2 regions of the Lactiplantibacillus sp. YT640 genome follow, and region 1 is predicted to be linked to the other one. Evidence: predicted binding sites of a transcription regulator. Region 1 holds the regulator's gene; the other holds the start of a gene.
The links. Region 1 encodes LexA, which represses DNA repair genes until DNA is damaged. Its sites were predicted from a motif close to CNAACANNTGTTNG; they were not measured.
Positions count from the first base shown of each region.

Region 2: the regulator LexA is predicted to act here: its motif matches at 2,080-2,093, upstream of ACOV1R_RS15280 (glycoside hydrolase domain-containing protein).

Region 1 is NZ_JBMNVY010000003.1:206,966-211,228, reverse strand. Features, by position in the region: gene ACOV1R_RS03815 (hydroxymethylglutaryl-CoA synthase) at 1-369, shown strand, start outside; gene ACOV1R_RS03810 (hypothetical protein) at 419-1,048, opposite strand; gene ACOV1R_RS03805 (DNA alkylation repair protein) at 1,352-1,582, shown strand; gene lexA (transcriptional repressor LexA) at 1,672-2,304, opposite strand; gene ACOV1R_RS03795 (DUF896 domain-containing protein) at 2,456-2,695, shown strand; gene ACOV1R_RS03790 (YneF family protein) at 2,793-3,029, shown strand; gene ACOV1R_RS03785 (lysophospholipid acyltransferase family protein) at 3,086-3,721, opposite strand; gene ACOV1R_RS03780 (tRNA1(Val) (adenine(37)-N6)-methyltransferase) at 3,833-4,263, shown strand, end outside.
Region 2 is NZ_JBMNVY010000055.1:1,620-5,882, forward strand. Features, by position in the region: gene ACOV1R_RS15265 (hypothetical protein) at 1-487, opposite strand, end outside; gene ACOV1R_RS15270 (DUF3923 family protein) at 719-931, shown strand; gene ACOV1R_RS15275 (helix-turn-helix domain-containing protein) at 1,138-1,899, shown strand; gene ACOV1R_RS15280 (glycoside hydrolase domain-containing protein) at 2,205-4,263, shown strand, end outside.

The sequences.
Region 1 (4,263 bases):
CAGCTAAATCGACAAGTTGGTAACTTGTATACTGGTTCACTCTATTTGAGCTTGTTATCGCAGTTACTGACTGATCCTCAGTTACAACCAGGGAATCGACTCGGATTATTCAGTTATGGCTCGGGTGCCGAGGGTGAATTTTATACCGGGGTTATTCAGCCGGATTATCAGACCGGTTTAGATCATGGCCTACCACAACGGTTGGCTCGTCGTCGCCGAGTTAGTGTGGCGGAGTATGAAGCCTTATTCAGTCATCAATTGCAATGGCGGGCCGATGATCAGTCGGTCAGCTATGCTGATGATCCCCATCGATTCGTATTGACCGGTCAAAAGAACGAACAACGTCAATATTTGGATCAACAAGTTTAAACAAAAAAGTCACTTGTTACTAGCAAATTTGCTAGACAAGTGACTTTTCCTATTTGAAGTTATTGGTCATAATTTGACCATCTTGGACACTCAACAGCGTCTTGTCAGTGGTATCTGGTTGTAGCAACTGAATCGTGTAACCAGCGGCAAGATTCTTTTGGAGCGATTTTGACAACGATTTAAAATTCGAAGTAATCGTGGTGATTGCTTTTTGGTTTTGAGATGGATATGATTTAATCGTCTTCAAAGATTTAACGTACTTTTTATTGGTTGGCGTAATCGTATATGTTTTCGTTGACTTGGTGAATGCAACGGTACCAATCGATTGATAGTTAGATTGTAATTGTTTAAGGATATTTTCTTCATTCAACTTAGTCGTTGCGGCCGCGCGTTTGGTGCTGGCTTCGTTAAAAACGACTTGTGAGGAACTCAAGCTCGTTGATTTGGACTTGCTGGTACTAGCGCTAGTACTCGTGCTAGATGATGCTTTGCGCGCCGATTGCTGTGACTGGTTGTATGGCCAGTAAGGCAATTTAACGACCGCGTAGATGGTGACCAGGGCGCTGAGGACCGTAATTAGTGTTAGAAATTTCCAACCACCACCGGTTTGACGTGCGTAAATCACGGAAAATAATGCTAATAGAAAAACAATCAAGCCCATAATGGCTAGGAACAACATGTAACCAACTCCCAATGTTTAAAATAGTATAATCATTATACCATTGAACTATTGGCTGTTCGTCACAGATTTGAAATATTTTGAAAAGAGATCCGACTAATAACCAATTTGACGCCAGCACTTTTTCTGTCGATACATCGGGAGAATCAGGCGCCGCTGATTCAATAGCAATGGTGCTACCACCAAATCACAGTAACGCCACAGTGGGATAGTGTTGATGCCTGGCGCAAGGTGCCTGCAGCGTATCTCTCAGCGCACGGTTGTTTACAACAAGTGGGTGGTATATTTACGAGCTACCGATAAATAGGTGCGACGAGTAGGTATCGCGCTTCGATTAGGCTTGAAAGAGGACGGATTGCCAATTTACAAACGGCGATACTAACGAATCGGGGTGATGATGACTTTTTTATTCAGAAGGCAATCGGTTGGGCATTGCGGGATTATGGCAAGGTGAATTCGGAATGGGGGCGTGCTTTTGTCGCAAATAACGTGCTCTCGTCCCTGGCACGGCGGGAAGGGTGTAAATATTTGTGAGTGGAATCTGTAGGCATGCCATCAACCTGCTCTAAAAACTGGCGAACAAAAAAGATGACAAATTGAATTGTCATCTTGTGGGTGATAGTTTACTGAAACAGCATGTCGCGATATAAACCGACAACTTTGCCTAATACAGAGACGTTGTTCAAGATAATTGGGGCCATCGTGTCGTTCTCAGGTTGTAGTCGGTAGTGATCGGCCTCTTTGAAGAATCGCTTGCAAGTCGCTTCATTTTCATCGGTCATGGCAATGATGATATCACCATTGTCAGCGGAACTTTGACGCCGAACAATGACTTGATCACCATTCATGATACCGATATTGATCATACTTTCGCCACGGATGGTGAGCATGAAAAGGTCGCCACCGAATGATTCAAGTTCCTTAGGAATTGGAAAATAATCCGTCGCTTCCTGTACGGCAAGAATTGGTTGGCCGGCGGTTACCGTTCCAAGTACCGGAATTTGATGTGGCGTAGTTTCGACGCCCAGTGCTTCGAAACCGGCTGGCGTTACCTCAATGGCACGTGGCTTAGTTGGGTCTTTTTGGATGTAACCTTTTTTTTCTAGCCGTGAAATGTGGCCGTGAACGGTCGAAGTCGAAGATAAGTCAACGGCTTCACCAATCTCACGAACGGTTGGCGGGTATCCTTTTTCATTGACACGTTCATAAATAAAGCGAAGAACGGCCATTTGTTTGCTTTCCGATGTTTTACTCATCTTGGCACCTCATTTTTTATTTTCATTATTGGTTAAACCAATTGTAGCATAGCGTTTCATAGCTTTCAAACAAATGTTCGGTTGACAAACACTATTAATTGATTTAGGGTCTACTTTCGTGTATATTTCAAGAGTGAAAGGGGCTGCTGATTTGATTTCAAAAGAATTGCTTGCTCGGATCAATGAGTTAGCTCATAAGGCGAAAGCCGAGGGGCTCACCGAGCTAGAAGAAGCCGAACGTCAAGAGTTGCGGCAAAAATACTTGAAGGAATTTCGCGCCGGTTTTCGGCAACAAGTTGAAATGCTTCAGGTTTATGATAAAGATGGTAAAGAGGTTACGCCAGAAAAGGTCCGTCAAGTGCAACGCGATCGCGGTCTTCGAGATGATTAACCGATTTCAGGAAAATTTGTCAACTGACAAATTTTCCTTTTCTTTTATTATTAATTTGTGTAGACTAGTTTAATGAAGACTGTAATAAGGGAGGGGAATGACTGTGTCTACAGGAATTTGGATTTTAATCGTCGTTATCGGCGTATTGGTTGGGTTAACTGGTGGTTTCTTCGGTGCCCGGCACTATATGCAAAATTACTTGAAGCAAAATCCACCAATTAGTGAAGAGATGCTTCGTAGTATGATGATGCAAATGGGTCAACGCCCATCCGAAAAGAAGTTACATCAGATGTTGAATTCGATGAAAGCTGCATCTAAAAACGATAACAAGTAGTAAAAAGTGTCGGCTCGCTTTAAATTGCGATCACCGACACTTTTTTATTATCGAACTTAATGTTTCTGACGGGTTGTAGCAGGATCAACGTATTTGAACGTTGGGTCGATTTGACGATCCAAGTCGTCAAAAGCGTGCAACATTTTAGTCTCAATTTGTTTTTGACCAGCTTCATCCAATTTCAGTTTACGATCAATATCAATCGGTTGACCGAAACGGACGGTAACCCGCTGACGGCTAAAGAGTTGTTTGAAGGTCAATGGGCCTTGGTAAACGGTTGGGACTAGTGGAACACCGGCCATCTTAGCGATGACGGTTGCACCGCCCTTAAGTTCTTGTGAGTGGCGCGTTCCTGATGGAAACATGATTAGTGAAAGCTTACCGCTGCGCAAAAATTTGACGGGGGTCTTGATTGCTGAAGGTCCTGGATGTTGCCGATTGACAGGAAAGGCGTTCGCATGAACGAGAATGAACCGCAGAACGGGATTCTTAAATAGTTCTTCCTTAGCCATAAAGCTAAATTTCATTGGGCTGCCAGCCAGTGCATAGTACAACGGGTCAAACCACGTGCGGTGTGGCCCAACTAAGATATAGGCCCCCTCTGGTAGGTTTTCCCGTCCTTGATAGCGGGGCCGACCGTTAATAATGGTGATGATTAGCCGGACTAGTCCGCGCATAAATGAATAAAACATCACGATCTTCCTTTCGTTTAATAACTGCTCACAGTATGACGAAATTTGGCAAATTCTGCAAGTTAATTGTATGATAGCTGTGCGACGAATTGAATGGAGAGGTGGCCGAATATGGCAGACGTCACGTTACACGCCGATGAGCGTATTGATCAATTATATAGTCAAGATATTCAAATCATTCAAAGTTCTCAAGTCTTTGCGTTCTCACTGGATGCTGTTCTGTTGGGTGACTTTGCCCAGGTTGCGAAGGGCGTTAAGAGCCAGATCGTGGATCTCTGTGCTGGCAATGGCGCAGTAGGTCTATTCGCCAGTGCTAAAACTCAAGGCCATATTACGGCGGTCGAGATTCAGCCCCGGTTGGCCGATATGGCTCAACGCAGTGTTGTTTTGAACGATTTAACCCAACAAATGACAGTCCTGAACGAAGACTTACTGGAAATTACGCGCCAACTACCGAAAGATTCGGTGGATACAGTCTTATGTAACCCACCGTATTTTAAAGATCGACCGCAGAGCGTTAAAAATCCAAATCCTCATTTGGC
Region 2 (4,263 bases), on a different contig from region 1:
CCTTGGAATTACCCTCGGTAGGCTTTAAAACGTCTGTATGGTCGTTTTGCAGTGGTCTATCGTCCTGTGAGGGGGTGTTGTTTGTAGTGGTATCGAGTAATTTCTCGTTTTGACGGTTAGTAGACAAGTTTAATTGTTGTTGCTGGCTTAGTAACTTGTGGGCTTCGCTCAAAGATTGCTGAAGCTTTTCAATCTGATTATCTTTTTCAACCAGTTGCTTTTCTAGCAACTCCATTGCTGTATTCGTGACGCTATCGTGTGTAACACGATTACTGTAACTTACATTCTCGTTACTTACAGCCTTGTTACTGTTTAAAAAATGCTGTTTTAAAAGCTTATATCCGTCATCGCTTATTATCAGCCTACTTGCTCCGTTAGTATGTACCTTACTTACATACTTACTTCTAAAGTTATCGTCCATTTTTCGCATGATAGCTTGCCTTGTAACGCCAAACTCCGCTGTAAGTTGTTTCATAGTCTTACTCATGTTACTTACACCCCCTAATTTTACTAATGTTAACATAGTTAATCATGGTAAACACTGAACGAGGGCTTAGAATACGTCTCTCAACATATGATATATATCCTATCGCGGAGATTTTTAAGAATAGTGGCTGTTTTGGCTTGATATGGACGGCTGCCTTTCTGACCAGTATAATTCTATTATGCCAATTAGTTAGTACATATTACTACCAAAAGAAGGAGTAACCCCAAACACATGAAATTAAAAGTTTGGTGGCTAAGCAATCTTATTTGGCTAATCATCTTCAGTATATTAAGCTTTGTAATTTTCATTAGAAAAGTTGCTGGTGCTGGAACGATTCAAACGCCAGCAACTAAATTAGCTGCTTTTATTGTGCTAGTGGTTTTCTTTATTGTTATCATCTTGATCCAACTTGTCTTACTGCTATTTGTTAAGCATAGAAAGTAAAACTAAATCAGGGTCTATAACTGACAAATAGACCTTTGATCATTTCTAAAGTCATTCTTCAGAACGGTATTACGATCTGAAGAATGACTTTATTGACGACACTAACCAAACTATCCAGTTGTGCAAGTAACATTTGCGTGACTAATGCTAGTAATTCTTGCTAGGATTGCCTTAGATCCTTGATTATGATTTAGGAGGAGTGAGATTTGAGCTTTAAAGACGATATCAAGACCTTGCGCAGGCAATCTAACTTAACCCAAGAAGCATTAGCTCAAAAATTACATGTGACCCGTCAAACGGTTTCAACTTGGGAAACTGGCAAGAACATGCCAAATTTAGAGACCCTGCATGCTTTGAGTCAACTGTTTAACATCTCACTCGAAAAACTTCTATTTAACGAGGAGATTGCAATGAAAAAAAATAAAGAACCCTCTTTGGCCACCCAGATAGATCATGATGTTAAGCTTAAAAGTCGTTATCGTCGTTGGACTTTTGGCTTAGGTAGCTTGATCGTACTAGCACTAGTTAGTGTTGGTATTTTATGTTTGGGATATTATAAAGGTATTGGGACGATTGATCGATTTGATCCGTTTTTATCCTATAAAGTCGGGTACACTAAATTACCTAGTGAAAAGGAAATTTCACCTAACAATAAGGCAACCAATGGTTACTGGACCGCTTGGTTCACTGATAATACGATGGGGAATGAATGGACCAAACTAACCTTAACAACGGGGCTTAATCCTGGGGTCAAAGATCCTTATGTGATGGCTTATCATAAGGGCAGTTATGTTAAAGTTGCGCGTATCGTTCCTCGCACCTACATTAATCAGACTTATGTTAGCAACCTAGCAGCGCTAGATGCTTTGTTAAATCATAAGGGAAATACAGCGACTAATAATCATGACCTCAAAAAATTTAAGACACAGATCCATGTATCTGACACGGTCCAGCAGTTAGGTGACTGAATAGAGAACCACCAAGTTACAATCCTGCAAGTAGTTTCAGGGTCTATAAGTGAGAAACAGACCCTCAAAAATATATATTACTTGATCTTCCCTTTTTCTTGGAAGATCTTTTTTTGTTCGAAAATAATTCGACAAAAATTTGCTTTCTTGTTTTTCTGTGCTAAAGTTAAGTCGTCTATTCGAACTGGTGTTCGATTATTGAGCAAATAATTTTTAAGGAGGTTGGATCAGAAACTGCTTACTAATTCGATAGCTTGTTCGTTTTAGGCGCTATAGTCACTAAACACAGAAAGGATGATTTATGTATGGATGAAATGGTAAAAGAAACACAAGTCTGGCTCAACAAAACTTATGGTTCAGTTTCTGGCTTTGGTAAAGTGCCCGAGGACGGTAATACTGGTTGGAATACAGTTTATGGGTTAACTAGAGCTCTGCAACACGAATTAGGGATCACAGATCTAGTTGATAATTTTGGTCCTTCAACTGCCGCTAAATGGGATACTCAATTTGCTAATAAAGTTAAAACTGGCTTTAAGCACAATGTTGTTAAAATAATCCAAGGTGGCTTTTGGTGTAAGGGTATCAACCCTGAAGACTTTACCGGAGAATTTACTACTAACACGGCGGCTGCTGTCGTTGAATTAAAAAAAGACGCCGGTATCAAAGACACCAGCGCCAACGTAAACTCGGACATTATGAAAGCCTTGCTAACAATGAGCGCGTTTGTTTTAGTTCCTGGTGGGGACGCTAAAATCCGTTCAATGCAACAACAGCTTAATCATGATTATCAAGCTTACACTGGTATTTTACCATGTGATGGGATTTATCAAAGGGATACGAACACTGCTTTGATTTATGCCTTGCAGGCTGAGGAAGGTTTGAGTGTTGATACAGCAACTGGTTACTATGGCCCGTCTACTAAAACAAAAACACCAACCGTGACCCAAGGACAAAAGAATAATTTTGTCAGGATTTTACAATGGGGCCTCTATGTTAATAACAAAGTTTACACAGGCTCTTTTGACGGTTCGTATGGAACAGCCGTTGTAAATGCTGTCTCTTCTTTTGCAACAACTATGGCTCTAAGTTCTACTAATGGAGCTTCTGCTGGCATAGACGTTTTCATGAGTTTATTGACTTCTGCCGGCAACCCAGACCGTTCCGCTATTGCCTGTGATACTTCGTTTCAGTTAAATGCCACTCGTGTTTCAACGCTTAAAAAGGCCGGTTATTCAATCGTTGGTCGGTATTTAACAGGGTCAGTTGGTAGTGGCAGTACAGAGAGAGCAAAAAATTTAACAGCAACTGAAGTACAAACAATTACAAGCGCCGGGTTAGCTCTCTTTCCAATTTTTCAAGACGGAGCTTCTGACGATCAAGCCTATTTTACTAGCACACGCGGAACCGCAGACGGTCATAAAGCTGGTCAGGCCGCCAAGAGGCTAGGGTTTCCTACTAACACAGTAATTTATTTTGCTGTTGATGCCGACATTCAAGCTGGAGATATTTCTGGATCGGCCACTCCTTACTTTAAGGCTGTCCAAAGCAGCGTTGCAAGTTATGGTTATCAGACAGGTATTTATGGAACACGCAACGTTGCACAAACAATTATCGCTGCTGGTTTCGCAACAAAGGCCTTTGTTTCAGACATGTCAACCGGTTATTCCGGTAACTTGGGTTTTGCTATTCCAAAGGCTTGGGGCTTTGATCAATTTTCTGAAATCTCTATTGGAGATTTTGCAATTGATAAGGTAGCTACAACGTCCAGCCGTCAAACTGCTGTCAAAGAACTTAGCCCTGAAAAATACGGAACTTCTGACGATCTTAATAAGGTTAATAATGTTATCCAAAGTTTAGCCGACGGTACAAATATTTTTCATCTTTTCAAGGGAATTAAAGTAACTGCTGCAGGGGATATTTATACCGTTAACACCTTATTTGCAACAATCACTCTTTCAGTTGACTTTGAAGGGGATATTAGCACGGAAGGTGGATTGGCAAAAACCACTTACAACATCAATAACCACAAAGTTGATTTCACATTTGACGGCCCTGTCCAAAAGGTTATTGAGCAAAATAAACTTGCATTTGATCCTAACTCATTGTTAGCTCAAATTTCAGCAATTGGTGGGAAAATTGAAGCCGGTGATATTACCACGACTAGCAACATTAGTGCCGGTGATCATGTGTTGACGCTACAGCTTAAGTCTACCATTGAGCACAAAGGCCAAGATAACACGACTTATGATTTAGGATATGCTATCACCCTTAAGATCCATATGCACAAATATAATGGCTCAACAGTACCGGTAGGAGTTTCAGCAACGGACGTTGAAAAGTATAATAGTAATCTTGATACTATTT